Regions from separate parts of the Neisseria mucosa genome, predicted to be linked through region 1. Evidence: predicted binding sites of a transcription regulator. Region 1 holds the regulator's gene; each other region holds the start of a gene.
What was found. Region 1 encodes FNR, which switches genes on or off when oxygen is low (the NO sensors DNR and NnrR bind a similar motif). Its sites were predicted from a motif close to TTGATNNNNATCAA; they were not measured.
Positions count from the first base shown of each region.

Region 2: the regulator FNR is predicted to act here: its motif matches at 3,523-3,536, upstream of gnd (decarboxylating NADP(+)-dependent phosphogluconate dehydrogenase).
Region 3: the regulator FNR is predicted to act here: its motif matches at 4,051-4,064, upstream of pflB (formate C-acetyltransferase).

Region 1 covers NZ_CP053939.1:1,329,250-1,336,474, forward strand. Annotated here, with positions in the region: gene FOC66_RS06235 (DUF4149 domain-containing protein) at 24-452, shown strand; gene FOC66_RS06240 (OmpA family protein) at 588-1,349, opposite strand; gene FOC66_RS06245 (CysB family HTH-type transcriptional regulator) at 1,792-2,742, shown strand; gene fnr (fumarate/nitrate reduction transcriptional regulator Fnr) at 2,829-3,563, opposite strand; gene hemN (oxygen-independent coproporphyrinogen III oxidase) at 3,726-5,147, shown strand; gene FOC66_RS06260 (DUF1289 domain-containing protein) at 5,214-5,459, shown strand; gene FOC66_RS06265 (TraB/GumN family protein) at 5,493-6,479, shown strand; gene argF (ornithine carbamoyltransferase) at 6,578-7,225, opposite strand, start outside.
Region 2 covers NZ_CP053939.1:1,796,943-1,804,167, reverse strand. Annotated here, with positions in the region: gene lpxC (UDP-3-O-acyl-N-acetylglucosamine deacetylase) at 378-1,292, shown strand; gene ggt (gamma-glutamyltransferase) at 1,528-3,297, opposite strand; gene gnd (decarboxylating NADP(+)-dependent phosphogluconate dehydrogenase) at 3,781-5,229, shown strand; gene FOC66_RS08620 (D-2-hydroxyacid dehydrogenase) at 5,425-6,375, opposite strand; gene FOC66_RS08615 (DUF2061 domain-containing protein) at 6,504-6,722, shown strand; gene dinG (ATP-dependent DNA helicase DinG) at 6,887-7,225, shown strand, end outside.
Region 3 covers NZ_CP053939.1:599,652-606,876, forward strand. Annotated here, with positions in the region: gene rluD (23S rRNA pseudouridine(1911/1915/1917) synthase RluD) at 1-252, opposite strand, end outside; gene FOC66_RS02810 (outer membrane protein assembly factor BamD) at 251-1,054, shown strand; gene FOC66_RS02815 (ATP phosphoribosyltransferase regulatory subunit) at 1,377-2,534, shown strand; gene FOC66_RS02820 (adenylosuccinate synthase) at 2,578-3,876, shown strand; gene pflB (formate C-acetyltransferase) at 4,179-6,464, shown strand; gene pflA (pyruvate formate lyase 1-activating protein) at 6,604-7,225, shown strand, end outside.

The sequences.
Region 1 (7,225 bases):
GAAATCTTCCCAGGAGAAGCATAATGAATCTACTGTACAAAATTATCCAAACCGCTTCCGCCATGTGGCTCGGTATGCAGCTGACCGCAGGCTATGTTACTGCTCCTGTCCTGTTCCGCCTCCTGCCTAAAATGCAGGCAGGAGAAATTGCCGGCATCTTGTTTGCCATTACAGCACTATGTGGCTTAGTTATTTTTGGCGTAGCCTATGCCTTTTTCAGAAAGCAACTGGCCTCACTTTCTTGGTGGATATTGGTTCTTTGGCTACTCTTAGCCTGCAACCATCTTTTGGTTACACCGGTTATCGAGGCGCACAAGTACGGGCTGGATAACTGGCTGCTGTCCCTAGTAGGCGGAACATTCGGAGTTTGGCACGGCTTATCCAATATCATCTTTTTGATTTGCACAATACTCGCCGCTGTTTGCGTATGGAAATGGCCGAAGCCAAACTAATCTGTCTTAATAAAAGGCCGTCTGAAAATAAATCTTTCAGACGGCCTTTTATTTTGAATCATGAATTCCCCAAATCTTCAAATATAAACCATAAAAAAATGCCCTGCACATTGCAGGGCATTTTTCACAAACCGATTAAGGTTTAGCGTAACCGTGAACGCCATTGTAAGGAGCTGGGATCCAACCTTCATCAGTAGCAGGCAATTCGCCTTGACCTTCGATAGTTTGGCCTGGAGCAACTTGACGAGTGACAACGCTGCGGATTTTAACATCAACGCGACGGTCAGGTTCGATACAAGCGATAAGAGCAGCACGTTTCTTAGCTTTAGAAACTTTTTTGCCCAGTTTAGCAACTTCAGCTTCACAAGTAGCAGTCATGCGAGCTTGAGATTCGCCCAGACCTACTGCAGAGATTTTGCTAGAAGCAACGCCATGACCTACCAAGTAGTTAGCAACTACGTTGGCACGACGCTCAGACAGAGCTTGGTTGTATTGCTCAGAACCCATGAAGTCAGTATGACCTTCAACACGTACGGTTTGTACGCTTTCGTTGCTCAGGCGTTGAGCCAAAGCGTCCAGGTTTTCTTGAGCTTCAGGGCGCAGGTTGTCTTTGTCGAAGCCGAACAGAGTTTTAGTAGACAGAGAAACAGTTTCATCAACATACTCAGGAGCTTGTTGTACAGGAGCAACTGCTTCGCGGTCACCACATTCAACACGGCCTTGGGTAGCTTTGTCGAAGTAGCTGTTTTTCCAGCATTCGCCGTAGTTGTTACGGACGATTTCTTGAGATTGGCTGCTTACGGTGTAACCGTGTTTGGTATGCGCTTCGCTGGCCATTGCGGTGCCAGAGGCAACCAAGGCAACGAACAATGCGCTTAATTTCAGCTGTTTGGTCATTTTATTCCCTCATCAAATTGTTATGCGGCGGACTAGGAAAGCAACCGCTGCAAAGTACCAATATACAGGCCGCAGTATCAAAACAGCGGCAAATCGGATATATCAGGTTGCACTATAAAGAAGCGCAAGGCAAACTGTCAATACTCGATGCCTTCAAACAATTATGAAGTGCCTGCTTCCTAGTAGTTAATCATGCCGAAAAATCAATCTTGTGTCATTAATTTAGGGCAAAATCAGCCAATTCACCCGCCCAAAGTTGTACAAAAACAACAAAACTTCATCCCCCTTTCATTCACAGATTTCCTGTTTTCATATCATTAAAAGATATTTTCATTAAAAACAACCATTTTCAAAACTCAGGGCAAAACCGGGCAAAATATGTTAAATTACAGACCGTTTGTCGCACAAAATCCACAATAACAACGTATCCGATACTGCCACCATGAAACTGCAACAATTACGTTACGCCCTTGAAGTTTACCGGCACAATCTGAATGTCTCCGAGGCTGCCGATGCGCTTTTTACATCCCAGCCCGGCATTTCCAAACAAATCCGCCTGCTTGAAGAAGAATTGGGTATCCAAATTTTTATCCGCAGCGGCAAGCGTGTGGTTTCCGTTTCGCAACCGGGCAAAGCCGTGTTAGAGATTTCGGAACGGATTTTGCGCGATGTACAGAACATTAAAAATATCGGCAGCGAATTTACCGATCATGACAGCGGCTCCCTGACCATTGCCACGACGCACACCCAGGCGCGTTATGCATTGCCTAAAATCGTTGCAGAATTTGTGAAAAACTACCCTAAGGTCAATTTGACCATCAAACAAGGCAGCCCTTCCGCCATTGCCCAAATGGTCAGCAGCGGAGAAGCAGATTTGGCAATTATTACCGAACGCATTGACGATCACCCCGAGTTGGGCAAACTGCCCTGCTATGAATGGAACCATGCCGTCATTGTCCCGCACGACCACCCTCTTTTAGACTGCCGCAATCCTTTAAGCCTTGAAGATTTAGCTTCTTTTCCGCTGGTTACTTACGAATTTGCGTTCAACTCTGGCAGCAGCATTGCGCGTACCTTTAATAAAGCGCATATCGAGCAACCTGATGTTGCTTTATCGGCTGCCGATACGGATGTATTGAAGACGTATGTACGCTTAGGCTTAGGCGTAGGTTTGATGGCCAAAATGGCTTACGATCCCGTTGTCGATCAAGACTTGCAGTTGATAGACGCGGCGCACTTATTTGAGCCATCGCCCACTTGGATAGCCTTACGCACCGACACTTACCTGCGTGGCTATGCCTATGATTTTATACAGATGTTCGCACCGAAACTGACCAGAGAAGTAGTCGACTGCATTCTGTACACGCCGGTTGTTGAAGATTTTTCAATTTAACATCTAACTATCACCTGCGTAACTTAACAATTATTCTTTAACTTTTGTTAAAAAGGCCGTCTGAACAATTTCAGACGGCCTCAGATTCAGATAGCGTGCGAACAACCGGAAACCATTTTCTTCAAAGTCGTCGCATCTAGGATTTTGATGTGCTTGTGTTCAACCGAAATCAAGCCTTCGTGATGGAATTTGGATAAGGTGCGGCTGACCGTTTCCAGCTTCAGCCCTAAATAGCTGCCGATTTCCTCACGCGACATTCGCAGGATAAAATCGTTGGCGGCAAAACCTCGTGAATAGAGACGCTGAGACAAGTTAAGCAAAAATGCGGCCAAGCGCTCTTCGGCGCGCATATTGCCCAAAAGCAACATCACGCCCTGATCTCGGACAATTTCACGGCTCATCAAGCGGAAAAAGTGAGAGCGCAGACTGGGAATATCCTGACCAAGTTCTTCAATGTGTGTAAACGGAAGCTCGCATACCTCGCTATCTTCCAAAGCCACAGCATCACAACTATGAATATGGGAGCAAATCCCATCCATCCCGATCAGCTCGCCCGACATAAAAAAGCCGGTTACCTGATCCCGTCCGTCTTGGCTGGCGACTGTTGTCTTAAAGAAGCCTGCACGGATGGCAAATAAAGAGGTAAACGGCTCGCCGGCACGAAATAAGTACTCGCCTTTTTTCAGACGGCGGCTTTGACGGATCACCGCATCCAATTGTAAAAATTCGTTAGGCATTAGTCCAACAGGCAAACACAGTTCGCGTAAAGAACATGTGGAACACAAGGTTTTCATTTGATGTGTTGCATTGTGTGTAGCCATAACGCACCTTTAATTTGCTTAGTTCTCTCAATCCCTGATTAAGCCGAATAACTATTGACCCATATCAAAGTCGGCATATCATTATGAGGCATTCTACCAAACTATCGAAATTTTGACTAAAATTTTCCCTAATTTCCTTACTTCATACTACAAGCCCCGACCATGAAAATCATCCCCATCTCAAATAACACCAACGCAAACAATGAATTACCGGAATTCGACCGCGAATTGATTGCCAGTTTGCCATCAAGCGGTCCACGTTATACATCCTATCCGACCGCTGACCGCTTCCATGAAGGCTTTAAAGAAGCCGAATATATCCAAGCTTTAAACCTGCGCAACATGGGCGCGCTCAACAAACCCCTTTCACTCTACATCCACATTCCCTTCTGCAATACCATCTGCTACTACTGCGGCTGCAATAAAATCATTACCAAAGACAAAAGCCGTGCCGATGCCTATATCCAATATCTGGAAAAAGAAATGGAATTGCTGGCACCGCATTTGGGCGGAAGACACCAGCTCGCGCAACTCCACTTCGGCGGCGGCACGCCGACATTCCTAAGCGACGACCAACTCGAACGCGTCTTCGACATGATCCGCAAATACTTCCAGCTGATTCCCAACGGCGAATACTCCATCGAAATCGACCCGCGCAAAGTCAGCCGCGAAACCGTCCTCAAACTGGGCAAACTCGGCTTCAACCGCATGAGTGTCGGCATTCAAGACTTCGACCCTAAAGTGCAGGCAGCCGTCAATCGTATCCAAAGTTACGAAGAAACCAAAGAAGTCATCGATGCCGCCCGCGAAGCAGGGTTCAAATCTGTCAGCGTTGATTTGATTTACGGCCTGCCGCACCAAAACACCGAAAGCATCAAAACCACCATCGACACGGTCTTGTCCCTCAACCCCGACCGCCTCGCCCTCTACCACTACGCCCACCTGCCGCATATCTTCAAACCGCAACGCCGTATCGACACCAATGTCGTTCCCGGCAGCGAAGAAAAACTCGATATGCTGCAATATTGCGTCCAAACCCTGACTGAGCGCGGCTACGTCTTCATCGGGATGGACCACTTTGCCAAACCTGACGACGAGCTCTCCATCGCCCTCAAAGAAGGTTTCCTGCAACGAAATTTCCAAGGTTATTCCACCTATGCCGACTGCGACTTGGTAGCAATCGGCGTGTCCTCTATCGGCAAAATCGGCAGCACCTACTCCCAAAACGAGCGCGACATCGATGCCTATTACGCCGCACTCGACGCCGGACACCTGCCCATCATGCGCGGCTACCAGCTCAATCAAGACGACATTTTGCGCCGCAACATCATTCAGGATTTGATGTGCCGCTTCTCGCTCGACTATCGGATTTACGAAAGCGTGTTCGGCATTCCGTTTAGCCGTTATTTCGCGGTCGAACTGGAGGACATGAAACAACTGGAAACCCTCGGCCTGGTCCGCCTCAAACCGCACGGCCTGACCGTTACGCCGAAGGGACGTTTCCTGATCCGCAACATCGCCATGGTGTTCGATTATCATCTGCGCCATAAAGAAACCAAAGCCAAATACTCGCAAACCGTATAAACACTTAGGCCGTCTGAAAGTATGTGTTATATTTCAGACGGCCTTTTTCACATCAAAAGCAACACAATGGATCAACCCGATTTCTTCCCCATTCCCAGCCCCTGTATCGGCGTTTGCGAAGCCAATGCCAAAGGCTATTGCAAAGGCTGCCTGCGCAGCCGGGAAGAGCGCTTGTACTGGCACCAGATGACCGACAGCCAAAAACATCAAGTCATGCACCTCCTAGCCCTCAGAAAAACCAAAATCCGCAACCGCAAAACAGAAAAGCCCGACACGGGCGAACAACCGGTTCAAAACCTGCTCGATTTCTAAACCGCCCTTACCGCACACACCAAAAGGAAAAACATGAAAAAACTACTCGCCTGCCTGCTTGTTCCATTGACCGCCCTTGCCTTGGGTGCCTGCAAACCCGCCGCAACTTCAACCGACAACAAACCTGCCGAACTTAACTGGCAGCAGCCTAAACTGACCAGCAATGTTTGGAAAATCAGCAAAGAAGGCCAACCCGATTCCTATCTGCTCGGCACCATCCACATGGGGCAAACCAATCAAACCTTGTCTTCCGATGCCCTCAAACTATTACAATCCACCGACCAACTGACCACAGAAGTTAACGCATTGCCGGACAGCAGTCCGGAAACAAAAAAAATGTATCAAAAATACTTCAAAGAAGTCATGAGTACCGAACCGCTCAGCCGCAAGCTTGGCAAAACAGATTTCCGTCTTTTACAAGAAATCTATTCACAAAATGAAGAAAGCCGACCCATCGCCCAAATTGCCGACAAACTCCATCCGTGGGCGGCATTCATTTTTGCCGGCAGTACATTTCCCCAAGAGTATAGCTCAGAAACCGGTGCAGATATGTTGCTGACCAACGCGGCAGTCGGCATCAATAAGCCGCGTGGTTCATTAGAAAGCTTGAACGATGTTACCGCGATCTTCAAAGCCCAGCCTGAAGAAACCATGCTCAACTTTCTGAAAGCCAGTATTAAAACCAATAAAGAAGAAACCGAAGATGTCAAAAAACTCCATCAAGCCTATTCAGACGGCCGCTTTGAAGAACTGATCCCACTTTTGGAAGAAACCGAACAACGCACCCTCAAACGTGTTGATGCCAAATACGCCAAAGCCATGTCCGATTGGCTGAAAAACGACCTCCTGATCCGTCGCAACCAGGCATGGTTGCCTGAAATCCGCAAGCAATCCGCCAAACAAAGTACCCTCTTTGCCGTCGGCATTGCCCATTTACCCAGCGAAAAAGGCTTAATCGAATTGCTACGTCAAGAAGGCTATCAAGTAACCCCCGAACCCAAAGTCCTGATTTGGCAATAAACCCCAATCCAACAACAAGGCCGTCTGAAAATCTTTCTTTCAGACGGCCTTTATTTAATCTCTATTAAATGAAGCGGTAAGCAATGTTGAGCGCAAAATCAATCGCCCAATGCCGCTACCATCACCGCTTTAATCGTGTGCATCCGGTTTTCTGCCTGATCAAACACGATGCTGGCTTCGCTTTCAAAGACTTCTTCCGTTACTTCCACACCATTCAGGCCGAATGTCTCATAAATCCATTCGCCGACCTTGGTTTCACGATTATGGAAAGCAGGCAGGCAATGCATAAACTTGACTTGCGGATTTTCAGCCGCCGCCATCAACTCGGGCGTAACTCGGTAATCTTTCAGCAAATCGATACGTTCCTGCCACGCCTCTTTAGGCTCGCCCATGCTGACCCACACATCGGTATGGATAAAATCCACGCCTTTCACGGCTTCTTTCACATTCTCCGTCAACAAAATCCGTCCGCCGGTCTCTTTGGCAACAGCCTGCACCGTCTCGATAATGTTTTCAGACGGCCACAAACTTTTCGGCGCACCGATACGCACGTCCATGCCCAGTTTCGCAGCCAACACCAGCAACGAATTGGCCATGTTGTAACGCGCATCGCCGACATAGGCAAACGCAATTTGGTTCAAAGGCTTGTCGCTATGCTCGCGCATCGTCAGCGCGTCGGCGAGCATTTGAGTCGGGTGAAACTCGTTGGTCAAACCGTTGAACACAGGTACGCCTGCATACTTGGC
Region 2 (7,225 bases), 470 kb from region 1:
TTTTTGTGCTGATAGCACAGTCTTTTCTTCAAATCATAGTATTTAAATTTTTAAAACGATGATTTTGATGATGGTCCCGATCCTTTGTGGATAACAGAATATTTTTCTTTAAAACCAATCCAATAATCAATTTTTATCTTTGAGGCAAACCCTAACTGAATGTCGGAATAAAAAAGGATAAAATCTTAGTTTACCTATTTACCTGTGGATAAAAACCAAATTACCCACTTCAATTTCACACACCCTTGTGGATAATTCAAAACGTGAAGTTCATCCCTGCAAAACGTCCATATTGGCAAATACTATTAAAAATGATGGCTTGTTTTTTCCTTTTTAACGTATCATTTGTCCATCAGACTTTTTAAAAGGAAGCAAATATGCTGCAACGGACTTTAGCCAAATCAGTAAGCGTTACCGGCGTTGGCCTGCATTCGGGCGAAAGGGTCGCTCTGACTTTGCATCCTGCCGAAGAAAACAGCGGTATTTCGTTCCGCCGTACTGATTTGAGCGGGGAAATGGGCGAAGTCATCCAATTGAATCCTTATTTGATCAACGATACCCGCCTCTCTTCAACCATTGTTACCGATAAGGGCGTGCGCATCGGTACGATTGAACACATTATGTCGGCTCTGTCTGCCTACGGCATCGACAATGCCTTGATTGAATTGAACGCACCCGAAATTCCGATTATGGACGGCTCGAGCCTGCCGTTTATTTATCTTTTGCAAGATGCGGGCGTTGTCGATCAAAAAGCCCAAAAACGTTTTTTAAAAATCCTCAAACCTATTGAAATCAAAGAAACCGGAAAATGGGTGCGCTTTACACCTTACGACGGCTTTAAAGTTACTTTAACCATCGAATTCGACCATCCGGTTTTCAACCGCAGCTCGCCCACTTTTGAGATTGATTTTGCAGGAAAATCCTATATCGATGAAATTGCCCGCGCCCGTACCTTCGGCTTTATGCACGAAGTGGAAATGATGCGCGCTCATAATCTCGGACTGGGCGGCAATTTGAACAACGCTATTGTGATTGACGACATGGACGTTTTGAATCCGGAAGGTTTGCGCTATCCCGATGAATTTGTCCGCCACAAAATCCTGGATGCCATCGGCGATTTGTACATTGTCGGCCATCCGATTATCGGCGCATTTGAAGGTTACAAATCAGGTCATGCCATCAATAATGCGCTGTTGCGTGCCGTTTTGGCAGACGAAACGGCTTACGAATGGGTTGAGTTTGCCGATGACGAAGAATTGCCCACCGCTTTTCACGAGCTGCCGGCAGCCTGATAAAAAATAGATAAAGCAGTCCAATGAGAAGGCCGTCTGAAAGGTTCAGACGGCCTAAATCATGTCATTTTCCACAATTAATTATCCACATATTCATTCTTTTTATCTTATTGAAAAATAAAAATATTAAAATTTAGCGTTATTCTTATACACATCTTATCCATATATTTTCCCAAACTAAAAAGGCCGTCTGAAACCAAGTTCAGACGGCCTTTTTCATGTCAAACCGACAATATCAATCGCCCATAACCTTGCCTTCGCGGCGCGGGTCGGCACCGCCGAGCAAACCGTCTTTGCCGATCACAATGCCTTGTACGCCGGAATTCAAATCGCGGATTTGGACTTTGTAGCCCAGTTTTTCCAATGCTGACGCTTTGTCCGCCGCAGCGGTTTTTTCCTCGATTTCATACTGGCTGCCGCGATTGAGCATATTCGGCAGGGAGATTGCCGCCTGAATGTCCATGCCCCAATCGATATGCGCCACCAGCGTTTTGGCGACGAAACCGATAATACGGCTGCCGCCCGGCGAACCGACCGCCAGATAAGGCTTACCGTCTTTCATCACGATGGTCGGTGCCATTGAAGAACGTGGCCGTTTGCCGCCCGCCACGCTGTTGGCAACGATTTTACCGTCCGCACCGACAGGGTTGAAAGCGAAATCGGTCAATTCATTGTTGAGCAGATAGCCGTTTGCCATCAGCCCCGAACCGAATGCGTTTTCAATCGAAGTCGTCATCGATACAACGTTGCCGTCTTTATCCACAACCACCAAATGGCTGGTGGACGGCAGCTCTACTGCCATGCCTTGCGCGTATGCCTTGCCAAACTTACCTGCCTGAATAGTTTCCAATGCCTTGTCAGCCTTGCGGATTTCTTCGGCACGCGGTTTCAAATAAGCCTGAGAAATCAGGGCGCGGGTCGGGACGTTGACAAACGCAGGATCGCCGACATAATAATCACGGTCGGTAAACGCAATCCGCGACGCATCGCCTATCCAGCGCCAACTGTGGATATTTTCCGCGCCTAACGCCTTCATATCCTGATTTTGCAGGACGCCCAAAATCTCGCCCAAAGCAATCGCGCCCGAACTTGGCGCGCCCATGCCGCAGACTTCGTATTCACGATACGGCGCGCAAACCGGTTCGCGCTCGATAACGCGGTAGTTTTTCAAATCCGCCATGCTGATTTTGCCGGGATTATCCACAGCACCGGTAACGGCACGGACAATATTCTGCGCCTGCATTCCCTGATAAAACGGCGCACTGCCTTTTTTCGCCAACAGGCGTACGGAACGCGCAAATTCAGGGTTTTTCAACACCGTTCCCGCTGCCAAAGGCTTGCCGTCGGGCAGGAAATACGCGGCGGTTTGCGGATAACGTTTCAAAGGCTCCAAATTTTGCTCGATGGATTTCGCCATGCGCGGTGAAACGGTAAAGCCTTGTTCCGCCAAAGCAATCGGTTTGTCAAACAGGCTTGCCCACGGCAATTTGCCGTAATGCTTATGGACATCTTCCAGCAGCTTCGGAATCCCCGGCACACCGACCGAACGGCCGCCAACAACAGCTTTCATAAAGCCCATCGGTTTGCCGTTTTCATCCAAAAAAAGCGCCGGCGTTGCCGCTTTCGGCGCCGTTTCTCGGGCATCAAACGTCGTCAGTTTTTTCGCCTTATTGTCCCAATACACCAGAAACGCGCCGCCGCCCAAACCGGAAGACTGCGGCTCGGTCAGCCCCAAGGTCGTCTGCATGGCGATCATCGCATCTATCGCGCTGCCGCCGCGTTTCAAAACCTCGTATCCCGCCTCGGTCGCCAACGGATTGGCAGACGCCGCCATATAATGCTTGGCGCGGATCAATTTCTGCTCGGTCAGCCCCGTCCCTTGTTCCGGCGCATGGTTATCCACAGATACGGAGGGCAGGGCAACTTGAGGTTTCAGAGCCGGCTGTTGCGCACAAGCGGCCAAGACCAAAACAGGTAATAACTTAATACCAAAGGAAAATTTCATATTCACTCCATAAATTTAAATATTTTCAGACGGCCTTTTCCCAACTTGAACAAGAGGAAATATGAAAATATTCAGAAATAAAAAACCATTTGACTATTTCCCTACTCAATCAGTTCCGATTGGAGAAGTATAAAACAAGCTAAGATTGTGCACAGGCGAAAATTTATCCACAGAATGAAGCGGCAGAAAATTTTTATCCACATATGCAAACAAGGCCGACCATACTTTATCCTCATCAAAAAATATCAGCTAAGTATTTGAAAAATTGTTTTAATCAAAGTTATCAACAAGCTGTGGCAACACTCAATATCATCTTCTATTTATTATTTAAAATCTTATTTATAGTTTGTTTTCTCGAAGGCAAAGGCCGTCTGAAACGTAAAGGCATCTTTTCAAAAAATTAAAAAGTTAAGGATTGTTAAAAACGTGTAAATCAGCTAGAGTTACGCTTGATAAAATTAATCAATAACGGAGTTTCACGAAATGAAAGGCGACATTGGCGTAATCGGCCTTGCCGTAATGGGGCAAAACCTGATTCTCAACATGAACGACAACGGCTTTAAAGTTGTCGCATACAACCGTACGACCAGCAAAGTAGATGATTTTTTAAACGGTGCAGCCAAAAATACCAATATTATCGGCGCATATTCACTGCAAGATTTGGTTGATAAATTAGAAAAACCGCGCAAAATCATGATGATGGTACGTGCCGGTTCTGTTGTTGACGATTTTATCGAACAACTCGTTCCGCTTTTGGACGAAGGCGACATTATTATTGACGGCGGCAATGCCAATTATCCCGATTCCACCCGCCGCACACACGAGCTGGCGGCAAAAGGCATCCGCTTTATCGGCGCAGGCGTTTCCGGCGGCGAAGAAGGCGCGCGTCACGGCCCGTCCATTATGCCCGGCGGCGACGAAGCCGCATGGCCTGCTGTCAAACCAATTTTCCAAGCGATTGCCGCCAAAACCCCGCAAGGCGAACCCTGCTGCGACTGGGTCGGCCGCGACGGCGCGGGCCATTTCGTCAAAATGGTGCACAACGGCATCGAATACGGCGATATGCAGTTGATTTGCGAAGCGTACCAATTCATGAAAGACGGCTTGGGTCTGAGCTACGATGAAATGCACCGCATTTTCAGCGAATGGAACCAAACCGAACTGAATTCTTATCTGGTTGAAATCACCGCCGCGATTTTGGGCTACAAAGATGAAAACGGCGAACCTTTGGTTGAAAAAATCCTCGATACCGCCGGTCAAAAAGGCACGGGCAAATGGACCGGCATCAACGCCCTCGATTTGGGTATCCCGTTGACCCTGATTTCCGAAGCCGTGTTTGCACGTTGCGTTTCTGCGTTCAAAGACCAACGCGTCCAAGCAAACAGCCTGTTTGGCAAAACCATTACCCCGATTGAAGGCGACAAAGCCGCATGGGTGGATGCTTTGCGCCAAGCCCTGTTGGCATCTAAAATTATTTCTTATGCACAAGGCTTCATGCTCATCCGCGAAGCCAGTGAAAACAATGATTGGGCATTGAATTACGGCAACACCGCCCTCTTGTGGCGTGAAGGCTGCATTATCCGCAGCGCCTTCTTGGGCAACATCCGCGACGCATACGAAGCCAATCCTGATTTGGTCTTCTTGGGTTCCGATCCTTATTTCAAAGGCGTATTGGAAACCTGTCTGCCTGCATGGCGCAAAGTGGTGGCCAAAGCGATCGAGTGCGGTATTCCGATGCCTTGCATGGCTTCTGCGATTACCTTCCTTGACGGCTACACTTCCGCGCGCCTGCCGGCCAACCTGTTGCAAGCCCAACGCGACTACTTCGGCGCGCACACCTACGAGCGTACCGACAAACCGCGTGGCGAATTCTTCCATACCAACTGGACAGGTAAAGGCGGCGATACCGCTTCAACCACATACGATATTTAATTTGCCCGGGCAAACAAAAGGCCGTCTGAGTATTTCAGACGGCCTTTTTATAGGGTTATCCACAATGAAAAATGAAGCAATTTATAGTATTTGATAGATAACTTTATGAAATAAATAAAGATTAATAAAGGCCGTCTGAATGTTTCAGACGGCCTTTAAAATTGTTCACAACCTTATCAACAGGTTTTCCATAGATTAAACCAGATTTTGCGGATTGCCGGCCACGAAGCGGTTGATGTTGTCCAAAAGGATGTCAAACAGGCGGTTGGCGGCCTCTTGGCTTGCCCATGCGATGTGTGGCGTGACGATGAGGTTGGGCAGTCGGGCTTTCAGCAGAGGATTGCCGTCGCGTGGTGGCTCTTGTGTCAACACGTCAAAACCTGCCCCGCCGATTTGGCCGTATTTCAACGCCGCAACCAAAGCGGCTTCATCGACCAAGCCGCCGCGCCCGCAGTTGATGAGGATGGCGCCGGGTTTCATTTGCTGCAATTCGGCTTCGCCTATCATGTTTGCCGTTTGCGGCGTAAGCGGACAATTAAGCGACACGACATCGGCGGAGCGGATGGCTTCGTCAAAGGAAACATAGCCGTCGCGGACGCTTTGGGCATTTTTATGTTCGGCGAACACGACATTCATTTTGAAAGCCTGTGCATAAGTTGCCAGCGTTTTACCGATATTGCCGCGACCGAAAATCGCCAGCGTTTTGCCGTTCAAATCGCGCATCGGTGCGCCGAGGTGGCAGAAAAACGGCGAGTTTTCCCACAAGCCTGCCGCAACATCGCGCTGATAGGCAGGCAGGTTGCGCATCAGGGTAATCATCATCATAAACGCGTGTTCCGCCACGGATTCATTGCCGTAAGCGCGGATATTGCACACTGCCGTGCCGTTTTGTTTGGCGGCCTCAACGTCCACATTGTTGACGCCTGTCGCAGTAACGGCAACCAGCTTGAGTTGTGGATTTTCGGCAAAGGCTTGGGCGGAAATTACGACTTTGTTGGTAATCACAATGTCCGCGCCGTGGATACGCGCTAGCGTTTCGTGCGCTTCGGTTGTGCCGTAGCTGCTTAATGTGTGTGGAAAATCAAATTCAAACGGACGGTTGACGAGGGTATCGCGGTCGAGGACGACAATATGGAGCGGGTTCATAAAATTCCTATCAAAAATAAAATATCGATTTATAAAATCTAAACTAGGATAAAGGATTTAAAATATACGCGTCAGTTGATAATAATTATTATGTATCGATTAAAACATCAATGTATCAGGAAAACAAAATGATTAAAACCATTACATTTGCTATTTTGCATTTCAGCGTTGCATTTAGTGTCGCCTATATTCTGACCGGCAGTATCGGTGTTTCCAGCGCGGTGGCTTTGGTAGAACCCATCGTCAATACCGTCGTCTTTTATTTTCATGAAAAAGCGTGGAACCGCTACGAGAAAAACAAATCCGAGAAGCAAAAATTGTGGGTGCCTCTGCATCAGTGCGGCTAAAGTTTCAGACGGCCTTTTGCTTGATTAAAACCGGTTATGCCTTTGCGGTTCGGCCATCGCCATAAAAATGCCAAACCCTAAAATAGAGTAAGACTTTACGAAGGCTTCATGAAGGTAAAAATGCTAAAATACGCTATTCTTGCAAACCCATTCAGACGGCCTCAATGCTCACCGATTTAGAAAAAAACGCTATCCGCGACCATTACCAAAACATCGGCAAAAACCTGCCCGGTTTCCGTCCGCGCGCTTCGCAGCGGGAAATGATTGCGGCGATTGCCAACGCTTTTTCGCGGACGTTGACGCGTGAAGAAGGCGAAGAAGCGCCCAAACGCGAGGGTGAGAGCATTGCCGTGATCGAAGGGCCGACCGGCGTGGGCAAATCGTTGGCCTACCTTTTGGCCGGCGGCATCATGGCGCAAACACGCGGCAAACGGTTGATCGTCAGCAGCGCGACGGTGGCTTTGCAGGAGCAGTTGGTTGACCGTGATTTGCCGTTTCTGGTC
Region 3 (7,225 bases), 730 kb from region 1:
CAATTCACCGCCTATCATTTTATCTTTGGGTTGAGCGGGCTTATCGTTTACAATGACTGCACCCTCTTTAATCCACGAACTCAGGCGGCTGCGCGAGTAGTCGGGCATGAGTTTGGCCAATACGGCATCCAGCCTTCCGCCCGCCATTTCGAGCGGAACGGTCAAATTAACACAACTTTCTGTTTCGGGGGATGACGGAAAGTCTAAATCATCGCTATAATCGGCTTCGTTATCAAAGGAAGTATTCTGCATGAAAAAAATTCTTTTAGTAGTTTCTTTAGGTTTGGCACTGAGTGCCTGCGCAAATAAAGGCACAATCGATAAAGACGCCCAAATTACTCAAGATTGGAGTGTGGAAAAGCTTTATGCCGAAGCGCAAGACGAGTTGAACAGCAACAATTATACGCGAGCTGTCAAGTTATACGAAATTTTAGAATCCCGTTTTCCAAACGGCCGCTATGCACAGCAGTCCCAGTTGGATACGGCGTATGCCTATTATAAAGACGATGAGCCGGAAAAAGCCTTGGCTGCCATCGCGCGCTTCCAACGCCATCATCCGCAACATCCGAATATGGACTACGCGCTGTACTTGAAAGGCTTGGTCCTGTTTAACGAAGACCAGTCTTTCTTGAACAAGCTGGCTTCCCAAGACTGGTCCGACCGCGATCCGAAAGCCAACCGCGATGCTTATCAGGCGTTTGCAGAGTTGGTGCAACGTTATCCAAACAGCAAATACGCTGCCGATGCAACCGAACGCATGGCCAAGCTGGTGGACGCTTTGGGCGGTAACGAAATGTCTGTGGCGCGTTATTACATGAAACGCGGTGCTTATGTCGCAGCGGCCAACCGTGCGCAAAAAATCGTTAGCCGTTACCAAAATACCCGTTACGTCGAAGAAGCTTTGGCGATGATGGAATTGGCATACAAAAAACTGGACAAGCCGCAACTGGCTGCCGATACACACCGCGTTTTGGAAACCAACTTCCCGCAAAGCCCGTTCTTGCAACACGAATGGCGATCTGACGATATGCCTTGGTGGCGTTACTGGCGTTAAGCGTCGAGTTGTTCAGGCATGAACAAGGCCGTCTGAAAATGATGCATCTATGCATTTGGTTTTCAGACGGCCTTTGTTTTTAATGTTTTTTTACGTTTCCTGCAAACAGGGTGCAAAATTCGTTTTAATATGGTAAAGTCTGATTTTAATAACTCGACGGTTTGAAGCCGTTACTCAGGGGCTGTTTAAATTTAAAATCAGTTTTGTTGAAGCCGCATCGGATTTGCCGTTGATGCATTCAGGAAAATTCCAGTCGTCAGGCTGATTTGGTTTTAAATTTAAGCAGCCCTTTGTGTTTACAAAAAAACAGAGGTAGATTCTCATGAAGTCTTGGCAGCTTCCTGAACACGTTGCCGACGTGTTACCGATTAATGCCCGACAACTGGAAAGCGCCCGTGAGCGGCTGTTGGCTTTGTTTCGCGTGCATGGTTATGAATTGGTGCAACCGCCATTGATGGAATACAGCCATTCCTTATTGACGCATATCGATGCCGGTTTGTCTTTGAAAACCATTTTAGTCGTCGATCAGCTCAGCGGCCGCCAGCTCGGTATCCGAGCGGATATTACGCCGCAGGTAGCGCGTATTGATGCCCATTTGCTTTCTGCCAACCAAGGTATCAACCGTTTATGCTATGCCGGTTCGGTGCTTCATGCGCGACCTGACGGATTGCTCAATATGCGCGAGCCTTTGCAGGCGGGTGCGGAAATGTACGGCTTGGAAGGTATTGAAGCGGATATTGAATTGATTGATTTGATGCTGAAAAGCATGAAGATTGCCGACATGGGCGAGGTCTTGCTTTCATTGGGCCATATCGGCGTATTCCGCGCATTAGCACATGCCGCGCATTTGGATGAGCAGAAATCAGCAACCCTGCTGTCATTGATGCAGGACAAAGATGCCGAGGCTGTCAGCCAGTTGGTCAAGGAATGGAAACTCGACGGCATGTGGGCAAAAGCGTTTTCACTGTTGCCCCGACTGTACGGCGGTCGCGAAGTGCTGACTTTGGCTCGTGAGAAATTACCGGAATTATCCGCAGTCAGTGCGGCGCTGGATGAATTGCAGGCCGTATGCGACGCGTTCCCAAATCAAAAAGTGCATATCGATTTATCGGAATTGCGCGTTGACAATTACCATACCGGCTTGCTTTACGCGGCTTATGGTTCAAATCTTCATGATGCAGTGGCACGCGGCGGCCGTTATGACGGATTGGGCGGATACTTTGGACGTGCGCGTCCGGCTGCCGGATTCAGTTTTGATTTGCGCAGCTTTATCGGCCGCCTTCCCGCTATCGGACGGGAGTCCGTGGTGGCGGTCGATGTCAAAGACATGCCTGCGGCTCAAGAAGCGGTAGATGCTTTGCGCGAACAAGGACAATGTGTCGTTATCGATTACGGTATCGGCTACAACGGTTCGGAAGAGGTTACAGGCCGTCTGAAACAAGTGGACGGCGTTTGGAAAGTAATCGATTTGAACGATTGAGTTTTATTTTGAAATTTTGTATCTGAAATAAGGTTAGATGGCTATGGCTAAAAATGTTGTCGTAATCGGTGCCCAATGGGGTGATGAAGGCAAAGGTAAGATTGTTGACTGGCTGGCAGAAGAAACCAGCGGTGTTGTACGTTTCCAAGGCGGCCACAATGCCGGCCATACTTTGGTTGTCGGCGGCAAAAAAACCATTTTGCGCCTGATTCCAAGCGGCATTTTGCATGAGACTTTGGACTGCTTCATCGGCTCAGGTGTCGTGGTTTCTCCTGAAGCATTGCTGGGTGAAATCGACGAATTGAACGCCGCCGGTGTGAAAAACGTTGAAGGCCGTCTGAAAATTGCGCCGACCTGCCCATTGATTCTGCCTTACCACATTGCGCTTGACCAAGCACGCGAAGCTTCCCGCGGTAAAAGCAAAATTGGTACAACCGGTCGTGGCATCGGCCCAGCCTATGAAGATAAAGTTGCCCGTCGTGCGATTCGCGTGGTGGACTTGTTGCACCCTGAAAAACTGGTTGAAAAACTGGAAGCTGTTTTGGCTTATTACAATGTTCAGTTGCAACACTTGCACAATGCCGAGCCGGTAAAAGTTGAAGACGTGATGGCTGTGATTGAAAAAGTTGCACCGCGCATTGCGCCGATGATTACCGATGTTTCCCGTGTTTTGAACGAGAAAAACCGCAAAGGCGAAAGCCTGCTGTTTGAGGGTGCACAAGGTACGTTGCTGGACATCGACTACGGTACTTATCCGTTTGTAACTTCGTCCAACTGCTTGGCCGGTGCCGCTTCTGCCGGTGCAGGCGTAGGCCCGCAAATGCTGGATTACGTTTTGGGTATTGTTAAAGCCTATACGACCCGCGTGGGTTCCGGCCCATTCCCGACTGAATTGTTTGACGAAGTGGGTGCAGGCTTGGCTGAGCGCGGTCATGAGTTCGGCTCCGTAACCGGTCGTGCGCGTCGTTGCGGTTGGTTTGACGCGGCTGCGTTGAAACGCTCCATTCAAGTTAACGGCATTTCCGGCATGTGCATTACCAAGCTGGATGTCATGGACGGTATTGAGAACATCAATATCTGCGTAGGCTATGAATTGCCTGATGGCAGCAAAACCGACATTCTGCCTTGCGGCTCTGACGCGGTGGAAACCTGCAAACCGATTTACGAAACCATGCCGGGTTGGAGCGAGTCGACTTTCGGCGTGAAAGAATACGATAAGCTGCCTGAAAACGCTAAAGCTTACCTGAAACGTATTGAAGAAGTTTGCGGCGCGCCTGTGGCCATTGTTTCAACCGGTCCTGACCGTGAAGAAACTATTGTTTTGCACCATCCGTTTGCTTAATTGATGAAGTGAATAAAGGCCGTCTGAATTTTTCAGACGGCCTTTATATATGCAATGCAATAAAATTTATCCCTGAAGACCACCTATCTTCAGGGATGAATTTTGTATTTTACGCTGTTTTTAAGTACGAATGTTTGGAAAGTGAGATGTAGTGCCAAGTAACAATTATTCTCATTGACGTAAATCAAGAAAAACCAAATCTGTAATTTTATTTCACAAAAACCCCTGTAAATAAATGGGTATTGATGTTATCCTTTCAGAAAATTTACAGTCTATATTTTCAATAAAATTAGGAGCTTGATATGTCAAATGATGTTCAGCAACGTCCTGCCGCTTGGGAAGGTTTTGTCGGTGGTAACTGGGAAACCAACGTAGATGTCCGCGATTTTATTCAAAAAAACTACACGCCATATGAGGGCGATGCTTCTTTCTTAGCACCTGCAACCGAGGCCACAACCAAACTGTGGGCGGAAGTGATGGAAGGCATCAAGGTTGAAAACCGTACACACGAGCCGTATAAAATCGACGCGCAAATCGTCTCCGGCATTACCAGCCATGCACCGGGCTATATCGACAAAGATTTGGAAACCATCGTCGGTCTGCAAACTGACGAGCCTCTGAAACGCTCGATCATGCCGTTTGGCGGTTTGAAAATGGTGCAAGACGCGTGCAAAGTGTACAACGTTGAATTGAATCCCGAAGTCAGCGAAATTTTCACCAAATACCGCAAAACCCACAACCAAGGCGTGTTTGACGTTTATACGCCCGACATCCGCCGCTGCCGTAAGTCAGGCGTGATTACCGGCCTGCCGGATGCCTATGGCCGCGGCCGTATTATCGGCGACTACCGCCGCGTGGCATTGTACGGTATCGACTTCTTGATGAAAGACAAACTCAACCAGTTCAACTCACTGCAAGCCGATTTGGAAAACGGTGTGGACTTGGAAGAAGTCATCCGCCGTCGCGAAGAAATCAACGAACAATACAAAGCCTTGGGTCAAATGAAAGAAATGGCGGCTTCTTATGGCTACGACATTTCCGGCCCTGCAAAAAATGCACAAGAAGCCATCCAATGGACTTACTTTGCCTACCTTGCTGCCGTTAAATCTCAAAACGGCGCAGCGATGTCCTTCGGCCGTGTGTCTTCGTTCTTGGATATTTATATCGAACGCGACCTGAAAAACGGTGTGATTACCGAAACCCAAGCGCAAGAATTTATCGACCACTTGGTGATGAAACTGCGTATGGTCCGTTTCCTGCGTACGCCCGAATACGACCAACTCTTCTCCGGCGACCCGATTTGGGCAACCGAATCCATCGGCGGTATGGGCTTGGATGGCCGTACCTTGGTAACGCGCACCAACTTCCGCGTGCTGCATACCCTGTACAACATGGGTCCGTCTCCTGAGCCAAACATCACTGTATTGTGGTCAGAACAACTGCCGCAAGGCTTTAAAGAATTCTGCGCCAAAGTATCCATCGATACTTCGTCCATCCAATATGAAAACGACGATTTGATGCGCCCTGACTTCAACAGCGACGACTACGCCATTGCCTGCTGCGTCAGCCCGATGGTGGTCGGCAAACAAATGCAGTTCTTCGGCGCACGCGCCAACTTGGCGAAAACCCTGCTGTACGCAATCAACGGCGGCGTGGATGAAAAATCTAAAGAGCAAGTTGGTCCGAAAACCGAGCCGATTATGGACGAAGTTTTGGACTACGACACTGTCTTTGAGCGCATGGACAAATTCATGGATTGGTTGGCAACCCAATACGTTACCGCGTTGAACATCATTCACTACATGCACGACAAATACAGCTACGAAGCTGCGCTAATGGCGTTGCATGACCGTGATGTGAAACGTACGATGGCATGCGGTATCGCCGGTTTGTCTGTGGCTGCCGACTCATTGTCCGCCATTAGGTACGCCAAAGTGAAACCGATTCGTGACGAAAACGGCATTGCTGTTGACTTTGAAATCGAAGGCGAATACCCACAATTCGGTAACAACGACGACCGCGTGGACGATATCGCCTGTGACTTGGTGGAACGCTTCATGAAAAAAGTGGCCACCCACAAAACTTACCGCAACGCCACTCCGACTCAGTCCGTACTGACCATTACTTCCAACGTTGTTTACGGTAAGAAAACCGGTAATACTCCGGACGGCCGCCGCGCAGGCGCTCCGTTTGGTCCGGGTGCAAACCCGATGCACGGCCGTGATGTCAACGGTGCAGTCGCTTCGTTGACTTCCGTAGCCAAACTGCCATTTGAGTTTGCCAAAGACGGTATTTCCTACACCTTCTCTATTATTCCCGGCGCGTTGGGTAAAGACGAGCATTCCCGCGAACGCAACCTTGCCGGTCTGATGGACGGTTATTTCCACCATGAAGAAGGAGAAGTGGAAGGCGGCCAACACTTGAACGTCAACGTATTGAACCGCGAAACTTTGGAAGATGCGATGCATCATCCGGAGAAATATCCGCAGTTGACCATTCGCGTGTCCGGTTATGCGGTTCGCTTCAACTCGCTGACCCGCGAACAACAGCTTGACGTGATTACCCGTACGTTCACTGAAACTATGTAATCCGGGTTGAGAAACAAACCAAAAGCTAAATTTGCATTTGGTTTGTTTTGAAACAAAGCTCCAAGGCCGTCTGAAATGTTCAGACGGCCTTTATTATCGTACAATTCACATCAGCAAAATTATTTTTGAGCCGAACACTATGTCCACGACTTTTGCGATCACTCCCGAGCCGGAACTGAAAAACCTTGGCCACCGCCACTATAACGGCAAAGGCATTATTCATTCGATTGAATCTTGCGGCGCTGTCGATGGTCCGGGTTTGCGCTACGTGCTCTTTTTGCAAGGTTGCCTGATGCGTTGCCTTTATTGCCATAATCGCGATACTTGGGATTTGCATACCGAGCAGGCGCAGGAATTGGATGTGGCAACCGTGATGAAGCAGGTCATGACCTATCGCCATTATCTGCGTGCGACAGGCGGAGGCGTAACGGCAACCGGCGGCGAGCCGTTATTACAATATGAGTTTGTACGCGATTGGTTTACGGCCTGTCGGGAACACGATATCCATACCTGTCTCGACAGCAATGGCTATGCTTTGCACTATGACTCGATTTTGAATGATTTGCTTGATCATACCAATTTGGTCATGCTCGACTTAAAACAAATCGATCCTGAAATTCATAAAGTGCTTGTCGGTATCCCTAATACCAAAACGCTGAAATTCGCGCGTTATCTTACCGAACGCAATCAGCCGACGCGCGTGCGTTATGTGGTTGTTCCCGGTTATACCGATGATGAGCGGTCGGCGCATTTATTGGGCG